Regions from separate parts of the Streptomyces sp. NPDC090499 genome, predicted to be linked through region 2. Evidence: riboswitches for the same ligand, from Rfam matches in the RefSeq annotation. Region 2 holds a riboswitch; each other region holds the start of a gene.
The links. Region 2 has a riboswitch for S-adenosylmethionine ahead of ACIQVL_RS02080 (aminotransferase class V-fold PLP-dependent enzyme). Riboswitches for the same ligand answer to the same signal wherever they lie in the genome.
Positions count from the first base shown of each region.

Region 1: it holds a riboswitch for S-adenosylmethionine, as region 2 does, so the genes downstream of both, thrC (threonine synthase) here and ACIQVL_RS02080 (aminotransferase class V-fold PLP-dependent enzyme) in region 2, are expected to answer to the same signal.
Region 3: it holds a riboswitch for S-adenosylmethionine, as region 2 does, so the genes downstream of both, ACIQVL_RS20575 (amino acid ABC transporter permease) here and ACIQVL_RS02080 (aminotransferase class V-fold PLP-dependent enzyme) in region 2, are expected to answer to the same signal.
Region 4: it holds a riboswitch for S-adenosylmethionine, as region 2 does, so the genes downstream of both, ACIQVL_RS37175 (putative leader peptide) here and ACIQVL_RS02080 (aminotransferase class V-fold PLP-dependent enzyme) in region 2, are expected to answer to the same signal.

Region 1 covers NZ_JBIVXP010000007.1:168,256-171,873, reverse strand. Annotated here, with positions in the region: gene ACIQVL_RS26080 (MoaD/ThiS family protein) at 216-491, opposite strand; gene thrC (threonine synthase) at 535-1,818, opposite strand; SAM riboswitch class I at 1,837-1,990, opposite strand; gene ACIQVL_RS26070 (glucosyl-3-phosphoglycerate synthase) at 2,148-3,092, shown strand; gene ACIQVL_RS26065 (trehalose-6-phosphate synthase) at 3,213-3,618, shown strand, end outside.
Region 2 covers NZ_JBIVXP010000001.1:452,172-455,789, forward strand. Annotated here, with positions in the region: gene ACIQVL_RS02070 (rhomboid family intramembrane serine protease) at 1-331, shown strand, start outside; gene ACIQVL_RS02075 (Lrp/AsnC family transcriptional regulator) at 328-609, shown strand; gene ACIQVL_RS02080 (aminotransferase class V-fold PLP-dependent enzyme) at 773-2,134, opposite strand; SAM riboswitch class IV at 2,300-2,416, opposite strand; gene trpD (anthranilate phosphoribosyltransferase) at 2,670-3,618, opposite strand, start outside.
Region 3 covers NZ_JBIVXP010000005.1:280,239-283,856, reverse strand. Annotated here, with positions in the region: gene ACIQVL_RS20580 (amino acid ABC transporter ATP-binding protein) at 1-406, opposite strand, end outside; gene ACIQVL_RS20575 (amino acid ABC transporter permease) at 403-1,383, opposite strand; SAM riboswitch class IV at 1,772-1,895, opposite strand; gene ACIQVL_RS20570 (glutathione S-transferase C-terminal domain-containing protein) at 1,973-2,845, opposite strand; gene ACIQVL_RS20565 (hypothetical protein) at 2,974-3,105, opposite strand; gene ACIQVL_RS20560 (hypothetical protein) at 3,266-3,517, shown strand.
Region 4 covers NZ_JBIVXP010000014.1:14,708-18,325, reverse strand. Annotated here, with positions in the region: gene egtA (ergothioneine biosynthesis glutamate--cysteine ligase EgtA) at 1-83, opposite strand, end outside; gene ACIQVL_RS37180 (DUF427 domain-containing protein) at 402-1,217, opposite strand; SAM riboswitch class IV at 1,514-1,627, shown strand; gene ACIQVL_RS37175 (putative leader peptide) at 1,662-1,778, shown strand; gene ACIQVL_RS37170 (ABC transporter substrate-binding protein) at 2,002-3,618, shown strand, end outside.

The sequences.
Region 1 (3,618 bases), on a different contig from region 2:
GCACTTTGGCTACTTCTTGTCGGGCTCGCGGTATCGAATACGGGGCTCCCGACCTGGAGATCGGGACCGTGTTCCCCAACTGTACCGCGCTCAACCACACAGAATTGCCCCCTCCGCTTCTCTCACGGAGGGGGCAATCGGATGAACAGTCGGTGATCGGCGTTACCGAAGGTAATGTTCGGTCATTCGATCAGCCTGTCAAGCGGGGCCGCAGGTCAGCCTCCGGCGACGGCCGGGATGATGGAGACGCCGGCGCCGTCCGGGGTGACGGTCTCCAGGCCCTGCTCGAAGCGCACGTCGTCGTCGTTGACGTACACGTTGACGAACCGGCGCAGCTTGCCCTGGTCGTCCAGAACCCGCGCGGAGATGCCGGTGTGCTTCTTCTCCAGGTCCGAGATGACCTCGCCGAGCGTGGCCCCTTCGGCGGCGACTTCGGCCTGGCCACCGGTGTAGGTGCGCAGGATGGTGGGGATGCGAACGGTGACGCTCACGTTTTTACCTCCGGTCCGGGCAACGCCCTATTTCTCGGGGGACTCAGGCGAGCCCGGCCTCGCGGAAAGACTCCAGATTCGGGCGAATGGTCGCGGTGAGTCCGGTCCCCGCCACCGCGTCCAGCGTCTTCAGTCCATCACCGGTGTTGAGTACAACGACCGACTTCGCCGGATCAATCAACCCATTCTCAATGAGCTTTTTGGTGACTCCAACCGTCACTCCGCCGGCGGTTTCCGCGAAGATTCCCTCGGTCCGCGCGAGCAGCTTGATGGCGTCGACGACCTGCTCGTCGGTGACGTCCTCCACCGCGCCGCCGGTACGCCGCGCGATATCGAGGACGTACGGCCCGTCGGCCGGGTTGCCGATGGCCAGCGACTTGGCGATGGTGTTCGGCTTCTGCGGGCGGACCACGTCGTGGCCCTCCTTGTAGGCCACCGACACCGGCGAGCAGCCCTCGGCCTGGGCACCGAAGATCTTGTACGGCCGGTCCTCGACGAGACCGAGCTTGATCAGCTCCTGCAGCCCCTTGTCGATCTTCGTCAGCTGCGATCCCGAGGCGATCGGGACGACCAGCTGGTCCGGGATCCGCCAGCCGAGCTGCTCGCAGATCTCGTACGCCAGGGTCTTGGAACCCTCCGCGTAGTACGGCCGCAGGTTGACGTTGACGAAGCCCCAGCCCTCGCCGGCCGGGTCACCGATCAGCTCGGAGCAGAAACGGTTCACGTCGTCGTAGTTGCCCTCGATGCCGACGAGCTCGCCGCCGTAGATCGCGGCCATGACGACCTTGCCCTGCTCCAGGTCGTGCGGGATGAAGACGCAGGAGCGGAAGCCAGCGCGGGCGGCGGCGGCGCCGACCGCGCCGGCCAGGTTGCCGGTGGAGGAGCAGGAGAGGGTGGTGTAGCCGAAGGCGCGGGCGGCCTCGACGGCCTGGGCGACGACGCGGTCCTTGAAGGAGTGCGTCGGGTTGCCGGAGTCGTCCTTCACGTACAGCCCGCCGGTCACCCCGAGCTCGCGGGCCAGGTTGTCGGCCTGGACGAGCTTGGTCCAGCCGGGGTTGATGTTCGGCTTGGTCGCCACGTCCGCGGGGACGGGCAGCAGCGGCGCGTAGCGCCAGATGTTCGCGGGACCCGCTTCGATCGTCTTGCGGAGTTCCTCGGTGTCGTAGGCCGAGAAGTCGTACGCGATCTCCAGCGGGCCGAAACACTCCTCGCAGGCGAAGACCGGGCCGAGCGGCACCCGGTGACCGCACTCGCGGCAGCTCAGGGCGGCGGCGGGACCAAGGTCGACGGTGGAATCCGTGGTGCTTGCAACAGTCTGCACAGCCATGTGAGGCGAGGCCCTTTCTCCTCATCTTCCTCACGACGCATCTCGCCGTGAGACGGATTTGGCACCTTCCCTAGCCGGGAGCCTCGCGGCGATCGACAGTGATCTACGAGTACCGACTGGAGGGTTGCCGGGGCTTCATCGGGCCGTTTCCCTCTGCCCCTCTGGATGAGCGGTATGTAGTTGTCAACGCCGGGTGACCCCAGGACATGCGATGGTCATCGGCGTTGTTCAAGACTGTAACCGAAGGCCAGGACAGTTGAGAGAGTCGTCCGAACCGCGAGATGGATCACACCTCGTCGTGTGACCGTGACAGTGAGGAGCCGCTGACCGTGCTGGAAGAAGCCGAGCGCTGGCTGGCCACCCGCTCCTGGTCCGTAACCGACCGCCCCCTGCACAAGATCATGGCAGCCAAACGGTCCTCCGGGCAGACGGTCAGCGTCGTGCTGCCCGCGCTCAACGAGGAGGAGACCGTCGGCGACATCGTCGCGATCATCCGCCACGACCTCATGCAGCAGGTGCCGCTCGTCGACGAGATCGTGGTCGTCGACTCCGGCTCCACCGACCGCACGGCGGCCGTCGCCGCGGCCGCCGGCGCCCGCGTGGTGCACCGCGACGCGATCCTGCCCCGCATCCCCGCCGTCCCCGGCAAGGGCGAGGTCCTCTGGCGCTCCCTCCTGGTCACCACCGGGGACATCGTCTGTTTCATCGACGCCGACCTGCGGGAGTTCTCCTCCGACTTCGTCACCGGCATCGTCGGCCCGCTCCTCACCGAACCGGGCGTGGACCTCGTCAAGGCGATGTACGACCGCCCGCTCGGCGGCGCCGCCGGGCAGGGCGGCCGGGTCACCGAGCTGATGGCCCGCCCGCTGCTGAACATGCACTGGCCGCAGCTGGCCGGTTTCGTCCAGCCGCTCGGCGGCGAGTACGCGGCCCGCCGCTCGCTGCTGGAACAGCTCCCGTTCCCGGTCGGCTACGGCGTGGAGCTGGGCATGCTGGTCGACGCCCTGCACCTGGTGGGGCTCGACGCCCTCGCCCAGGTCGACGTCGGCGTCCGCAAGCACCGCCACCAGGACGGCCAGGCCCTCGGCCGGATGTCCGCCGCGATCTACCGCACGGCCCAGCTCCGGCTGGCCCGCGGCCACCTGATCCGGCCCGCCCTCACCCAGTTCGAACGGGGCGAGGACGGCTTCGAGCCCCGCACGTACTCCGTGGACACCGAGGAACGCCCGCCGATGGTGGAGATCACGGAGTACGCCGAGCGCAAGGTGGCGTGAGTGCGGGGTCCGCGTGCGTGGCGTGAGTTCGCCGTACGGCCGTATACGGCGGCGCGTCGGGCGCGGCCGTACGTTTGAGCGTTTACGGGCCGGGCTAGGTTGAGGCGTATGGCTTCCCCCATGGCTTCCACCGGCGGTGCCGAGGTGCTGGTCGCGTCCAATCGCGGCCCGGTCTCGTACGACCTGCGCGAAGACGGTTCGCTGCACGCCAAACGGGGCGGCGGCGGGCTGGTCTCGGGCCTGTCGGCGATCGGGCCGGACGCGAACGCGGTCTGGGTGTGCGCCGCGCTCGGCGACGGCGACCGGGAGGCGGTGCGGCGGGCCGAGGGCGGCCGGCTGCCGGCCGGGGACACCGGCGGGCAGCAGGTCCGCATGCTCGACATCGACGCGGACGTATTCGCCGACGCGTACAACGGCATCGCCAACTCGGTGCTCTGGTTCGTCCACCACATGCTCTACCAGACCCCGCTGGAACCGGTCTTCGACGCGGAGTTCCGGCGGCAGTGGGGGTCGTACCAGGCCTACA
Region 2 (3,618 bases):
CACGTCCCCGCAGTCGCTGGTGGGCGCGTCCGGGGCGATCTCGGCCGTCCTCGGGGCGTTCCTGTACCTGTTCCCCAGCGCCCGCGTGACCAGTCTCCTGCCCTTCCTCTTCTTCCTCCCGCTCCGCTTCCCGGCCTGGGTGGTCCTCCCCTTCTGGGCGGCCCTCCAGTGGCTGGCACTGAACCAGGCCCCCTCCGGCCCCGGCGTGGCCTACCTCGCCCACCTGGTCGGCTTCGGACTCGGGTTCGGTTACGCGTGGGTGCGGTACGGCCGTACCACTAAAGTGAAGGTCGCCCCAGCTCCGGCACCCGAGGGAGAGAACCAGCCGTGATCACCGCGATCGTCCTCATCAAGACCAGCGTGGACCGGATCCCCGAGATCGCGGAACAGATCGCCGCGCTGGACAGCGTCAGCGAGGTCTTCTCCGTCACCGGTACGTACGACCTGATCGCCATGGTCCGGGTGCGCGAGCACGAGGACCTGGCCGAGGTGATCCCGGGCCGCATCAGCAAGATCCAGGGCGTGGAGGGCACGGACACGCACGTCGCGTTCCGCACGTACTCCCAGCACGACCTGGAGGCGGCGTTCGCGATCGGCCTGGACAGCTAGTAGGCGCCGCCGGCTGCAGCGTGCCCTTCTTTTCTTTTGGGGGCGCGGGGAACTGCGCGATCAGCCACGACGCACCCGCAGAGACGACACTGCGGACCGGTGGGGGCTTGCCGCGCAGTTCCCCGCGCCCCTGACGGGGCGCTGCCCCTGAGGTCGGCCTGGATCACACCGCCGGGACGCAGCGGCCCTCTTCCGTGCGGTACGTCCACTTGGCGCCGTGGGCAACCAGTTCCTTCACGGCGTTCACGAAGCGCTCCACGTGCTCGTCCGGCGTCCCCGCCCCGAAGCTCACGCGGATCGCGTTGAGGGACTTCTCGCCCGGTGCCGCCTCCGGCGCCCCGCACTCGCCCTGGGTCTGCGGGTCGGTGCCCAGCAGGGTCCTGACCAGCGGGTGGGCGCAGAAGAGGCCGTCGCGGACGCCGATGCCGTACTCGGCGGAGAGGGCCGCGGCGAAGTGGGAGCTGTTCCAGCCGTCCACCACGAAGCTGAGCACGCCGACGCGGGGGGCGTCGTCGCCGAAGAGCGAGAGGACCCGGACCTCGGGGACCCCGGCCAGCCCCGCCCGCACCTTCTCGATCAGGTACTGCTCGCGGGCGACCAGCGTGCCGAAGCCCGCCTCGGTGAGTGCCTTGCAGGCGGCGGCGATGGAGTAGGCGCCGATCACGTTGGGCGAGCCCGCCTCGTGCCGCGCCGCGCTCTCGTGCCACTCCACGGCCACTCCCCCGTCCTCGCGCCGGGTGACCTTGCGGCTGGCGCCGCCGCCCGCGAGGTAGGGCTCGGCGGCCTGGAGCCAGTCGGCGCGGCCGGCGAGGACGCCGGAGCCGAAGGGGGCGTACAGCTTGTGGCCGGAGAAGGCGACCCAGTCGACGTCCAGGTCCTGGACGGAGACGGGGTGGTGCGGGGCCAGCTGGGCGGCGTCCAGGACGATCCGGGCGCCGTGGGCGTGCGCGGCGGCCGCGAGCTCCCGTACGGGCCACAGTTCGCCGGTGACGTTGGACGCGCCGGTGACGCAGACCAGGGCCGGGCCGTGGGGATCGCGGTCGGCGAGGGCGCGTTCCAGGGTCTCGACGGCCTGGCGCGGGGTGCGGGGCGCGTCGAGGTAGGTGACGCGGGCGTCCTGCCAGGGCAGCAGGGAGGCGTGGTGCTCGGTCTCGAAGACGAAGACCTGACAGCCGGCGGGCAGGGCACGGGCCAGGAGGTTCAGGGAGTCCGTGGTGGAGCGGGTGAAGACCAGCTGGTCGTCGGGGCGGCAGTCCAGGAACTCGGCGACGGCCCGGCGGGCGTTCTCGAAGAGGTCCGTGGAGAGCTGGGAGAGGTAGCCGGCGCCTCGGTGGACGCTGCCGTAGTAGGGCGCGTACGCCGCGACGTCGTCCCAGACCCGCTGCAGGGCGGGGGCGCTGGCCGCGTAGTCGAGGGCGGCATAGGCGACCTCGCCGCCGGTGACGAGCGGGACGGTGACATCGCGGCCCAGAACGGGCAGGGGGGCACAGACGGACTGGGCGGCGACAGCGGTGGAGACGGACATGGCGGAACTCCTGTGAGAGGCAAGGGGAATCACCGCGCGAACCGGTACGGCTCAAGCACGGGGAAGGGTGAAAGGGGTGTGCGGAGGCGGGGCTCGGCGCCCTATCGCATTCGCTTGCTCACAGAAGGCTCCCTCGACGACCAGGACCCCTGGTGTTTCGTGAGGGGTCCGCGCTTGCCGTAGACCTCGCTGCCTACGGCCTGGTCTTCACCCGGGGCACCCCGCCACGGACGGAGGGTTGCCGGACAGTCGGCCGGGGCCTCATGACTGTCACTCATGACCTGCAAAAAACCTAGGTGAAGTGATCGCCGACGCGCAACCCGTGTCCGGATGACGGGACGGGAGCCTGGCCGGCTGGGCACCGTCGGCAACACCGTGTCGGGTTGCGTGCCGTTGCGGCGGGATGAGACCCAGGCCGGTCGCCGACTTCACCAGCATCGGCGCCGGTCTTCCTCTTTCCGCCGCAACGGCGATCAACCACGACGGCGGGGCCCGGCGGGGCCTGACCGCGCCTCCGCACCGTCGGCCGTGCCCCTTACTTGTTCGTCGCGGCTGCCCAGCGCTCAAGCACCCGCTTGGCCGCACCCGAGTCGATCGACTCCGCCGCCCTGTCCATGCCGGCCCGGAGCTGCTCGGCCAGTGCCCCGGCGCCCGGGTCGAGGGCCACCAGGGCCGCCGCCGAGTTCAGCAGCACCGCGTCCCGCACCGGGCCCTGCTCGCCGTCCAGCAGCCTGCGGGCGACCTCCGCGTTGTACGACGGGTCGCCGCCCCGCAGCGCCTCCACGGGGACCAGGCCGATGCCGACGTCACGGGGGTCGAAGGTCTCCTCCGTGACCTTGCCGTCGCGGACGATCCAGACGCGGGACGTGGCGGTCGTCGTCAGTTCGTCGAGGCCGTCGTCGCCGCGGAAGACGAGGGAGGAGTGACCGCGTTCGGCGAAGACGCCGGCGACGACGGGGGCCATGCGGGGGTCGGCGACGCCGACGGCCTGGGCACGGACCCGTGCCGGGTTGGTGAGCGGGCCGAGGATGTTGAAGACCGTGCGGATGCCCAGCTGGCCGCGCGCGGCGCCCGCGTACCGCAGCGCCGGGTGGAACTTGACGGCGAAGCAGAAGGTGATGCCTGCCTCCTCGGCGACCTCGGCGACCCGCTGCGGGGTCAGGTCGAGGTTGACGCCGAGCTTCTCCAGGACGTCGGAGGCCCCGGACGCGGAGGAGGCCGCGCGGTTGCCGTGCTTGACGACCTTCGCCCCGGTGCCTGCCACCACGAGCGCCGACATCGTGGAGATGTTCACCGTCTTCGCGCCGTCGCCGCCGGTGCCTACGATGTCGACGGTGCGGCCCGGCACCTCGATGACGTTGGCGTGCTCGTACATCGTGCGGACGAGCCCGTTGATCTCCTCGACGGTCTCGCCCTTGGCCCGCAGGGCGACGACGAAGCCCGCGATCTGGGCGTCGGTGGCCTGGCCGCGCATGATCTGGTCC
Region 3 (3,618 bases), on a different contig from region 2:
GGGCCGCGGGCTTGCCGAGCTTCCCGGTGGCGGCGGGGGCGGCGGCCACGTTGTCCAGCACGGTCAGGTGCGGGAAGAGGTTGAAGTTCTGGAAGACGAAGCCGATCCGGCCGCGCTGGGCCAGGATGGCGCGCTCGCTCAGCTCCTTGAGCCGGCCGCTCTGCCGCTTCACCCCGATCGGCTCGCCGTTGATGCTGACGTGGCCGCGCTCGGGCTTCTCCAGGTGGTTGACGACCCTGAGGAGGGTGGACTTGCCGGAGCCGGACGGGCCGATGACGACGGTGACCTCGCCGGGGCGGATGGTCAGGTCGATGCCGTCGAGGACGCGGTGGGCGCCGTACCACTTGTGGACGCCGTGGATCTCCAGGGCGGCGGGGGCCGTCTCCAGGGTGTCGGTGGTGGTCATACCGCGGCCTCCCGGCGGATGCGGGCGCGCAGTTCGGTGAGGCCGGCGCGCAGTTTCTGCAGGGGGGTCGGGGGCAGCGCGCGGGTGGCGCCGCGGGCGTAGTACCGCTCCACGTAGAACTGGATCACGGAGACGACGCTGGTCAGGATCAGGTACCAGACGGTCACCACGAGGAGCAGCGGCACGATGTCGCCGGGGTAGGTGGAGCCCATGCTCTGCGCGGAGCCGAACAGGTCGAGCAGCGAGACGTAGAAGACCAGCGAGGTGCTCTTGATCAGACCGATCAGCTGGTTGACGTAGTTCGGGGTGATCGACCTGAGCGCCTGCGGGAACACGATCTTCCGGAACTGGTAGCCCTTGGGCAGGCCGAGCGCCGCGGCCGCCTCGTGCTGGCCCTGGTCCACGGAGAGGATGCCGCCGCGGACCACCTCGGCCGCGTAGGCGGCCTCGTTGAGGCTGAGGCCGATGACGGCGACGACCATGTCGGTGGCGAGCTTCGACTCGTCGAAGGAGAAGAAGGCGGGCCCGAAGGGGACGCCGATGCTCAACGTCTTGTACAGGGCGCTGAAGTTGTAGAGGAAGAGCAGGACCACGATGAGCGGTATGGACCGCAGCGCCCACACGTAGGTCCAGCTGACCGCCCGCAGCACCGGGCTCCTCGAGAGCCGGGCCAGGGCCAGGAGGATGCCCCCGAGCAGGCCCAGCACCGCGCTGTAGGCGGTGACTTCGAGGGTGATGGCGAGTCCGTCGAGGATGGTCGGCCGCAGGAACCAGTAGCCCCAGCGGTCCCACTGGTAGAAGGGGTTGGTCACCAGTCCGTGCACGAACTGGGCGGCCAGGACCAGGACGACGGCGGTGGCGATCCACCGTCCCGGTCTGCGCAGCTGCTGAACGCGCTGTGCGGCGAGGGGCGGTGACGGTTCGTCGGCGGCGGGTGCCTCGGGGGCGGCGATCGTGGCGCCTGGGGGTTCACTCATGGCGGGCTCCGGCGGAGTCGGACACCCACGTGTCCCGCGGCGGGGGCCGCGCACCGGGCCGTGTTCGGGCACGGCGCGGTGCGCGGAGGCGCGCGGGGCACGGGGCGGGGCGGACGGCGGCACACCGGACGGCCGGTGTCTCGACGGGGACGCTGGGGTGCGAAGCTGCGGGGAACCGGCGGAAAGGCCTGGTCAGACCCGACAGCGGGCACAGCCCGGTGCGGTACACGCGCTACACAGGGCGCTGTTGACACGGAGCAGGTCGACGGCGCGGTCGGCGACGAGCGGGCTCGGGTACGGGCGTACGCAGCCGTCGGCGCGGCGCTGGGCCGTGCTGGAGGCTGCGTACATGTCCGTCACCTGTCACTGTCGTGCCGGCCCCGAGGGGCACTCGCGCTTACCGAATCGTCGCTTGCCGAAACGTCGTCGGTCCGGTCGTCACCTGGGGCACCCCACCGCGGTGCGAGGGTTGCCGGTCAGCAAGCCAGGGCTTGACGCTGACGCTCATGACCGTTCTGGTCCGCAAGTAACGCAGTTGCCCGAACGAATGTCAACGCCTGTCCGACTGGCGAAACGGTTCGGGCCGCTCTCACCTGCGCGGACAGCCGGGTGCGTCCGCCGCGTGGCCCGCCCAGTCCAGGATCTGGACGGCCGCGCCGGCGGCCTCCAGGCCCTGGCAACGGCCGTGGTGGCGGCGGGCGATGCCGTCGAGGTCCAGGTGGGTGCCGAAGGCCGGGTGGGCGGCCAGCCGGCGGGCGTAGGCCCACAGCGCCGGGTGGCCGGCGACGGCGTGCACCGCGGCGGCGTCGAGGTGGTTGCGGTGCACGGTGTCGAGTTGCACCAGCGCCACCCACAACTCGATGTCGGCGGCCGTGAGTTGATCGCCGACCAGGAACTCGGCCCCGGTCAGCCGGCGCTCCAGCTCGGCCAGGGCCGCGAGCAGCACCGCCAGCGCCTGCGGGTCGCCGCCCTCGCGTCCGGCGCGCTGGGCGGCCTGCTCGATGTCCTCGGCGCACAGCCGCTCGACGGCCTCGATCCCGCCCTCGGCACCGCACGGGTAGAGCCGGGCGGCGCCGTCACCGAAGTGCTGGTCGAGGTCGCGCAGGATGTCCCGGCTGTGCGTGCTGACGATACGGCCGGACCAGCCGTCGCTGAACACCGGCGCGAGGGCCGGTCCCGCATAGCGGTGCGCGCTGGCCTCGTACAGCGGGCGCAGCACCGCGTGGCTGCCGTCGGGACAGTCCGGGACGGCGGGCAGGAAGGTGACCGGACAACAGTCGTCCAGGGCCAGCAGGGTGTGCCCGACGGCGATCCGCAGGCCGTCGGGACAGGCCGTGGACAGGTGCAGCCGGTAGCGGCGCGGCACGGCGTAGTGGCCGCTGCGCGCGTCGCGGCCGATGCGGCCCCGGAAGGCGGGGGCGGTGCGGACGGCCGGCAGGGCGGCGAGTGGAGTGATGGACATGCGTCTCCCCGGGGGCGGGCGGGCGCGCGGACGTACGCGCGGCCGAAGCGTTCGTCGGTCGGGTGCTCGGCGGGATTCGGTGCGTCCTGGCGGACGGGCGCCCGGCTCGTACGGCCGGGATCGGGCGCTCAGCCTCTGCGGCCGGTGGCGCCGCACATGCGCAGCAGGTCGAGGTGGCGGCGGGAGGTGAGCAGGGGGGCCGGCCAGGGTGCGGGGCTCTCGCGGCGCTGTCTGCCGGTGAGCATGCGCAGGCGACCCATCTTTCCCTACCTTTTCACTAGGATTCCCATCTGGAGTGTCGATCGGCCTCCGCCCGGCGTCAAGGGGGCGTCCACGCCTGGGACACCCGGCTCCGACTTGCCGTCGGCCGGGCGGGGCGGTGCGCTGGTGGCGGAGGCCGAGTGACAGGAGCCGGTGCCGATGACCGAGCCCCCGGGTCCCGGGCCGGTGCCGGGCGCCGTGCCCGAGACCTTCGCGTTCCGCTGCGGGCGGTGCGGCCATGGCTGGGAGGCCGTCTTCCAGGCGGTGTTCTTCACCGACCCGGTCGCCGATCCGGAGCTGCAGAGCACCCTGGAGTACGTCGACGAGGCAGGCCGGGCCGTGCCGTCGCCGCTCACGGACGCGGTGTGCCCGCGCTGCGGCAGCCGGCGGGTGCGGATCACGCCGGCCTGATCACGACGCTCACCCGAATGGCACGTGCGAGTGGTCGGGGCCCGCGGCCGGTGGTGGCGTGGAGGTCGTACCGACGCCGTCCGGCGTCGTCCGGCGTCGTC
Region 4 (3,618 bases), on a different contig from region 2:
AAGCAGACCCCCTCGACCAGCGCCTCCGCCTGTCGTTCGGTGACGGCGGGGCCGTCACCGCCGCACTCCGGTGAAACCGACATCCGGGAGCCTCCTGAGCCGCCTCAGGGCCGTCGGGGATCCGACGTCCGGTACGCGTACCGCTGTGCCTGCTGTCAGAGTCCGCCGTCCCGCCCTGTCACGACAAGAGCGCACTTTCCAGACGACCGGCCATGGCGTCCGGACCTTCGGCACCCCGCAGCGGGCGACTCGGCAGGACGCGGGCGGCAGGCCGGTGTCGCGGGGTTCCGCCGGCGCCGGTTCTCGGCCGGGGTACACGGGTGACACGTCAGGCCCCGCCGCGGTGCGGCCGACCGTGGTCCGGCGAGGCCCGTCGGGACGGACGCCGCGGTCGTGGCTCGTCAGGTGCGCCTCTGCTCCGAGAGCGCCTTGGTGAAGTGGGTGACGGGGCGTTCCACCCGCTCGCCGTCGAGGGTGATGTCGACCGCCTCGTTGTAGAACGCGAGGAGCCCCTGGACGGCGCCGACCGCGGGCAGCGGGTCCGGGTAGCTCCAGACGACGTTCGGCGGGACGTCGCCCTCGCCGCGCCACGACCAGTACTCGGCGGTGCCCTTGTACGGGCAGCCGGTGTGGTGGTCGGTGGCTTCGAGCAGGTCGAGGCGGACGTCCTCGCGCGGGACGTAGTAGCGGGTGGGCAGGCCGGTCTCGAAGAGCAGGACCGGCCGACGGGTGTCCGCGACGACCGTGCCGTCGATCTCGACCACGAGGTGCCGGCTGCTGGGGATGGCGTCCACCCGCTTGTGCGGGTCGCGGGGGTGGACGAAGATCTCTTCCTCCTCCTCGTACCAGTGGTCGAGGCCCCGGCCGACGCGCCGGAACCACTCGAAGGCGATGTGGTCGGCCAGGTCGGCCGCCGGGAAGGTCCAGGCGGCGTTGGCCAGCAACTCGCCGTCGACCTCGACGTCGTAGAAGATCCGCGAGCCGGTGTGGGTACCGGTCGGCGGGTTCTTCGCGGGACGCAGGAGTTCCTCGCGCACCTCCGCGCGCGGGAACGCGTACAGCGGCACGGGAACACCCGGCTCCCAGACAAGGACGGGGTGCCGGCTGTCGACGACCGTGACGTCACCCTTGCGGCCGCGCACCCAGCGCTCGCTCGGCTCCCACAGGAGCCCCTCGGGGGTGGTCCGCACGGCTCGCGCGGTGGGGAATGTGGTCATGACCGGCTCTCCTTCGGGCTTGACACGCGGTGACTTCGGCGACGTAGGGGCGTTTCTCCCGCCAGGCGGCGAACTGCCGGAGCGGCCGGAGAACCAACCACAGGTACTCCCCGACGCTGCCACGGGCACGCTCCCACACCGAGACGGGTTCGAAGCCGGAGCCGTCCGGGTCGGCGAAGGCCGGCAGGGGTGCCACCGCCCGGTGCCGGAGGCGGGTCCAGGTGTTCGCGTTCCCCGGACAGGGCGTCACGTGACGGCATTGACGTACGCCAAGATCGATCCGTAGCATCGCCAACGGCATTGAGTGTCAGCGTCAGGCCCTGGCTCGCTGACCGGCAACCCTCCCGCGCGGTGGGGTGCTCCAGGTGAAAGCCCGGCGGGATCACCGATGACTCCCGCAAGCGCGTGGCCCCGTGACCGGGGCCGGAGACGGGGAGGTTCGACATGCGGCACAGCGATGACTCCGCTGCTTCCCCCGCCGACGCCACGGCGTACTCCCGGCTCGCGCGCCGGCGCCACATCGACCTGAAGCGCTCGACCAGCTGCCTCTGTCGGGCCTGACCGGCCCGGCTGCCGCCGGCTGACGTTCCGTCACCGGTCCCGGCCCCTTCGCGCCGTTCCCTCCCTCGCCGCCGGTTCCCGGCGTCGTCCGCATGCCAAATCCCCTGTCTGCACAGCGCATCCCCGGCCGGAGTCCCGATCCGCCGGGGCCGCACACACCGTCATGCCTCCGCGCATCCGTGCGCGGTCGTGCCCCGGTGACACGAGTAGGAGAAAGCCCTCCGTGACTGCACTTCCGGATTTCAGACCCTCCCGATGGGCGCCCCTGGCCGCGCTCCTGACCACCAGCGTCCTGCTGACCGCATGCGGTTCGGGCGACGACGGCTCCGGCGGCGGAAGCGGCCGGGCGAGGTCCGGCGGCACCCTGACCTTCGCGGTGGGCTCCGACGCCGGCTGCGTGGACCCGCAGCAGGTCGCCGGCAACGACACCATCTACTCGGTGCGCCAGATCGTGGACTCCCTGACCGACCAGGACCCGAAGACCGGCAAGATCGTGCCGTGGCTCGCCAGGAGCTGGGAGATCAGCTCCGACGCGACGACGTTCACGTTCCATCTGCGGCCGGGCGTCACCTTCAGCGACGGCTCGGAGCTGACCGCGCAGGTGGTCAAGGACAACTTCGACGCGGTGCCGGGCCTCGGCGCCCTGGGCACCCTCGCCGAGGGCTACCTGAGCGGCGCCAAGAGCACCACCGTGGTCGACCCGCTCACCGTCAAGGTCGCCTTCAAGCAGCCCAACGCCCAGTTCCTGCAGGCGACTTCGACCCACTCGCTGGGGATCGAGTCCTCGGCGAGCGTCAGGAAGAGCCCGCAGCAGAAGTGCAGCGACGGGGTGGTCGGGTCCGGGCCTTTCGTGCTCAAGCAGTACGTGCAGAACCAGTCGGTCACCCTGGACAGGCGCACCGGCTACGACTGGGGCTCCTCGCTCTGGTCGAAGCAGGGCGCGGCCTACCTGGACAAGCTGGTGTTCAAGGTCGTGCCGGAGGCGGGCGTACGGGCCGGCAGTCTCCAGTCCGGGCAGGTGGACGCGATCAGCAGCGTCGGCAAGGCCAACGAGGCGTCCCTCAAGGGCGGCCAGGTCACCCTCCGGAGCCGCGCCAACCCCGGTGTGGTGTTCGGCCTGGGGCTCAACAACGCGCGGCCCCTGCTGAAGGACGCGAAGGTCCGTCAGGCGATCTCGGCCGCCGTCGACCGGAAGCAGATCGCCGACACGGTCTACCCGACCGGCACCCGGCCCGCGACCAGCATCCTGGCGCACACCACGCCCGACTACACCGATCTCTCGGCGGACCTGGCCCTCGACACGGCCAAGGCCAAGTCCCTTTTGGAGCAAGCCGGTTGGAAGGCGGACGGCGACGGCGTCCGCACCAAGGACGGCAAGAAGCTGGCCCTGACCATCAGCTGGTTCCCCAACGCGGCCACCAACCAGCCCGCGCTGGAGCTGGTCCAGCAGCAGCTCAAGGCGGTCGGCATCGACGTGGTGCTCAAGCAGCTGCCGGTCACGCAGTTCGCCACGACGCTCCAGTCGGGTGACTTCGACGTGGTGTGGGGGAACACGACCCGCGCCGACCCGGACATCCTGCGCAGCTCCTTCTCCACCCGGCTGGCCAACTTCTACCACCTCCCGACCAGTTCGCTGGACACGGCGCTGTCCGCGCAGGCCGCGACCACGGACACCGCGAAGCGTGAGCAACTGATCGGTGAGGCACAGCAGTTGATCGTGCGGAACGCGTACGACGTGCCGGTGGTGGAGCTCCAGACCCAGCTGGGCGTCTCGAACAAGGTGCACGACCTGACATTCGACTCCGGCAGCCGCGTCCAGCTGCACGACACCTGGATCGGC